DNA from 2 places in the Rahnella sp. BIGb0603 genome. Region 2 is predicted to be linked to the other one. Evidence: predicted binding sites of a transcription regulator. Region 2 holds the regulator's gene; the other holds the start of a gene.
The links. The regulator PhoB, encoded in region 2, activates phosphate uptake and scavenging genes when phosphate is short. The targets are predictions, from matches to a motif close to CTGTCATAAAACTGNCNNAT.
Positions count from the first base shown of each region.

Region 1 (2,466 bases), on a different contig from region 2:
GATGCCGATACCAAATCCCGGGCCAGCGAATAGCGCGCCAACAATCGGAATACCGGAAAGCACATCACCGACCGGTGTCTGGAAATACTGGGCAAACAGCGGAGCGAAAACGAATAAACCCCACATGCCGTAAACAATGCTGGGGATCGCCGCCAGCAGTTCGATAGCAATACCCAGCGGACGTTTCATCCAGTTAGGTGCCAGCTCAGTGAGGAATAATGCGATACCAAAACTGACGGGAACGGCAATCAGTAAGGCGATAATCGAGGTCACGACGGTACCGTAAATAGGCACCAGTGCGCCGAACTGCTGATTCGGGGCATCCCATGTTTTCGTCCACAGGAAGGATAATCCGAATTTTTCAATGCTAGGCAGCGAAGCAATAAACAGCGAGACGATGATTCCGCCCAGCATTAATAACACGATCAGCGCAGCCAGTTTGACCAGCGCGCCGAAAAGGATGTCACCGTTTTTGCTTGGTGCTTTGATAGCCGGCTTGTATTCAGCCATACCACTCTCTTTTAATTAAGATTTAATTCCCTCCCCGGCCGGAGAGGGAATGAAGCAGAAGACTTGTACTCTATATCAGACGAGACGTCAGATCCTAGTAAAGTGCTTTGCCGCTGCTATCTTTGATATTTGCTTTCCAGGCTGCACGAACCTGCTCAACGACTGAAGGTGGAAGCGTTGCATAATCCAGGTCAGTCGTCAGTTTATTGCCGTTTTTGTAAGCCCAGTCGAAGAACTTCAGAACCTCAGCACCTTTGGTCGCATCCTGCTGATCTTTGTAAATCAGGATGAAGGTGGTGGAGCTGATTGGCCACGCGTTGTCGCCTTTCTGGAAAGTCAGGTCCTGAGCGAAGGTTTTGCTCCAGTCAGCGCCTTTAGCTGCTGCACTGAAGGATTCTTCTGTCGGGCTGATCGCCTTGCCATCCGCATCAACCAGCTTGGTATAAGCCAGGTTGTTTTGTTTAGCGTAAGCATATTCTACGTATCCGATGGAGCCCGGCAGACGCTGTACAAATGCGGCTACGCCGTCGTTACCTTTGCCGCCCAGACCGGTAGGCCAGTTAACTGTTGAACCTGAACCGATTTTCTCTTTCCACTCGTTGTTCACTTTTGCCAGATAGCTGGTGAACACGAAAGAAGTACCGGAACCGTCAGCACGACGAACAACGGCGATATTGGTATCTGGCAGTTTCACGCCCGGGTTCAGCTTAGTGATCGCCGCGTCGTTCCACTTTTTGATTTTGCCCAGGTAGATATCACCCAGCGTTGCGCCGTCAAGCGTCAGCTGACCTGATTTGATGCCCGGGATATTCACTGCCAGTACCACGCCACCGATAACGGTAGGGAACTGGAACAGGCCGTTTTTGTTCAGATCTTCTTCTTTCATCGGAGCATCAGATGCGCCGAAATCAACGGTCTTGGCGATAATTTGTTTCACGCCGCCGGAAGAGCCGATGCCCTGATAGTTAACCTGAGTACCGGTTGCTTTCTGGTATGCATCCGCCCACTTAGCGTAGACAGGTGCAGGGAAGGTGCCGCCAGCGCCAGTCAGATTACTAGCAGCGAAAGCAGACATTGCTGTGAGGGAGAAAGTCGCTGCTACAATACCGGCGACGGTGTTACGCATCAATTTCATGTTCCACTCCTAGTGGTTTTTTTTTGTTCGACCCAGGTCGAGATTTATAAAGTGTTTGGCACAGGAGGAAAATAGGACAGTTTGGTGACAGTAAAATGTACGTTATATGACAGTTTTATGACACTGGTCACAATTTAGGCGAGATGGGCAAACTGAAGCGGACCGATCAAATAAAAACCGGCCCAAAGGCCGGTGGCAGCGGAAAGAGATGCGGACTTAACGCCCTTTCTTTTTACGTCCTGGCTGTGCAAAACGTTTACGGGAAGCTGAATTTCCGTCGGGTTTCTCGGTATTTTTCGGTTTTGTGACAACCGGTTTTTTGGCCTGAGCAGGTTTAGACTGCGTTTTTTTGGCCGGCTTTTCTTCCGAAGTTGAGTTTTCAGTCAGTCTGAATAATTCGACCAGCTCATCGTCCGTCAAATCACGCCATTCCCCCAAAGGCAGGCCTTTCAGGTTGATGTTCATAATCCGCACACGCTCAAGCTTGGTGACTTCAAAGCCAAAATGCTTACACATACGGCGGATCTGGCGGTTAAGCCCCTGAACCAGCGTGATACGAAATACAAAGGGCGCTTCTTTCTTCACTTTGCACTTTTTGGTCACCGTTCCCAGCATCGGCACACCCGCGCCCAGGCCGGTAATAAACTCATCCGTCACCGGTTTGTTGACCGTTACGACATATTCTTTTTCGTGGTCGTTGCCCGCACGCAGGATTTTATTGACCAGATCACCGTGGTTGGTCAGTAAAATCAGGCCCTGAGAATCTTTATCCAGACGCCCGATAGGGAAAACGCGCTTGCTGTGGTTAACGAAATCACTGA
Region 1 is NZ_JANUEX010000010.1:28,061-30,526, reverse strand. Features, by position in the region: gene pstC (phosphate ABC transporter permease PstC) at 1-510, opposite strand, end outside; gene pstS (phosphate ABC transporter substrate-binding protein PstS) at 605-1,645, opposite strand; gene rluF (23S rRNA pseudouridine(2604) synthase RluF) at 1,862-2,466, opposite strand, start outside.
Region 1: a site for PhoB is predicted at 1,750-1,769, ahead of pstS (phosphate ABC transporter substrate-binding protein PstS). Genes of this name have one in related genera too.

Region 2 (2,466 bases):
GGCGCAATGCCCGGCCCGTTGTCACTTATCTGAAACTGCGCGCCATGTTGAATTTGCTGCCAGCTGACTTCAATCCGCGTGCCCGGCGGGGTGTGATTCACGGCGTTATACACCAGATTCGATACCGCACTGCGCAGCTGATCTTCATTGCCAAAGACTTTCAGCTTTTCGTTTACGCGAAACACCACTTCATGTTTCCCGCCGCTTAACGTCTGCACTTCCCGCTCAAGCATGCTGAGCATCACCGGAATATCGACCTTCTCGTGCATATCGATATTGGCGGATGCTTCGATTTTCGACAGGGTCAGAAGCTGCTTCACCAGCCCGTCCATACGCCTCGTCTGCTCCTGCATCGTATCCAGCGCTTTGGTGCGGAACGGCTCTTCCAGCTTGGCGTCTTCCATCATTTCCAGATACCCCTGCAACACAGTGAGCGGCGTGCGAAGTTCATGGCTGACGTTGGCAAAGAAGTTACGTCGCGCGCCTTCGAGCTGACGCATCTGCGTGACGTCACGCGCCACCATCAGAAGCTGCCCCTCGGAATACGGCATCACGCGAAACTCGACGTAATGTTCATTATTGAGTTGCAGATTCAGGGCACGGCTGAAGTCACGGGTCTGGATCCAGGTGCGGAATTCCGGATAACGCAGCAGGTTAAAAATATGCTGGCCGTTATCTTCCGGCCAGCGGAAACCGAGCAGATCCTGCGCCAGTCCGTTACACCAGAAGATATTGCCTTCTTCCGTCGCCAGAACCACCGCATCCGGCAGCGATTCGGCACCGCTGCGGAAACGTTTGATCAACTGACCTAATTCACGACGACGTCGCCGGTTACGCATCTGCATCTGGTTCAGCCCGTAAAACAGCGGTTCCCAGCTCCAGCGCCCGTTCGGCGGGGTGATGCTGCGGTCAAGCCACAGCCAGTGAGAGAGTTTAAGCTGATTGTAATAATTCCAGCCCAGCGCCGCGACCAGCGACGCAAAGAGGAGCCAGCCGAAATGGCCGACGAAAATTCCGAGGATCAGGGCTGGCAGACAAAAGAGAAAAAATTCGCCGGCCAGACGTTTCCATGACAAACGTTCTAACACACAGGTTCTCCGCTGTGGGGGACTCAATAACGCGTTGAGAAACGATATCCGGTACCACGAACAGTCTGGATCATTCTGTCATGTCCACTGGTTTCCAGCGCTTTACGCAAACGACGAATATGCACGTCTACCGTGCGATCTTCCACATAAACGTTAGTGCCCCACACGTTATTGAGCAACTGTTCTCTGCTGTAAACGCGTTCGGAATGGGTCATAAAGAAGTGTAACAACTTAAATTCGGTCGGCCCCATATCGAGCGCCTGCTCGTTGGCCATCACCCGGTGAGACGACGGATCCAGACTGAGCCCCTGCATGTCGATCACTTCTTCGACCGCCATTGGCGAAATCCGGCGCATCACCGCTTTAATACGGGCAACCAGTTCTTTTGGTGAAAACGGTTTAGTGATGTAATCATCGGCACCGACTTCCAGGCCGCGCACCCGATCTTCTTCTTCACCGCGAGCGGTCAGCATCATCACCGGAATTTCGCGGGTCAGTGCTTCACGTTTAAGGTGCTTAATAAACTGAATACCGGAACCGCCGGGTAGCATCCAGTCGAGCAGGATCAGTTCTGGGTAAGGTTCCACTAACTGGCCAATCGCTGAATCAAAATCTTCAGCTTCTACTGCCTGATATCCATTCTGTTCCAGTACAAAACACACCATTTCACGGATTGGAGCTTCGTCTTCAACCACCAATATACGTCTAGCCATCGTAGGTCCTGCCAATAGGTTAGCGATCTTTTATTTGATTGCGGGCGCCATTATGCGTCAGTTTTGTGACAGATTTATGAATGAAAATGATGGTTCATTTAAGGCAAATATGACAGATAAATTCCCGCCATCCTGCTGAAATTGGTCTGATTTATCGGGGACAGGTTCCCCCGCCGACGTTTATACTTTGCACCATTGTCGTCATACAGGGTTCACACGGGAGTCTCATGCGCCTGATCCACACCTCCGACTGGCACCTCGGCCAGTACTTTTTTACCAAAAGCCGCGCCGCTGAACATCAGGCATTTTTGCGCTGGCTGACCGGTCAGGTGCAGCAGCATCAGGTGGACGCCGTCATTGTCGCCGGGGACATCTTTGATACCGGTTCGCCGCCCAGTTACGCCCGCGAGTTGTACAACCGCTTCGTGGTGGAATTACAACAAACCGGCTGTCAGCTGGTGGTGCTGGCCGGGAATCACGATTCCGTCGCCACCCTCAATGAATCCCGCGAACTGCTTTCGTGCCTGAATACACGGGTGATCGCCACCGTAGGCGAAAATCTGGAGGAACAGGTTTTAGTGCTGAACACGCGTGAAGGCCAGCCCGGCGCGGTGTTGTGTGCCATTCCGTTTTTGCGTCCGCGCGATTTACTCGCCAGCCAGGCC
Region 2 is NZ_JANUEX010000001.1:1,028,923-1,031,388, forward strand. Features, by position in the region: gene phoR (phosphate regulon sensor histidine kinase PhoR) at 1-1,088, opposite strand, end outside; gene phoB (phosphate response regulator transcription factor PhoB) at 1,112-1,801, opposite strand; gene sbcD (exonuclease subunit SbcD) at 2,029-2,466, shown strand, end outside.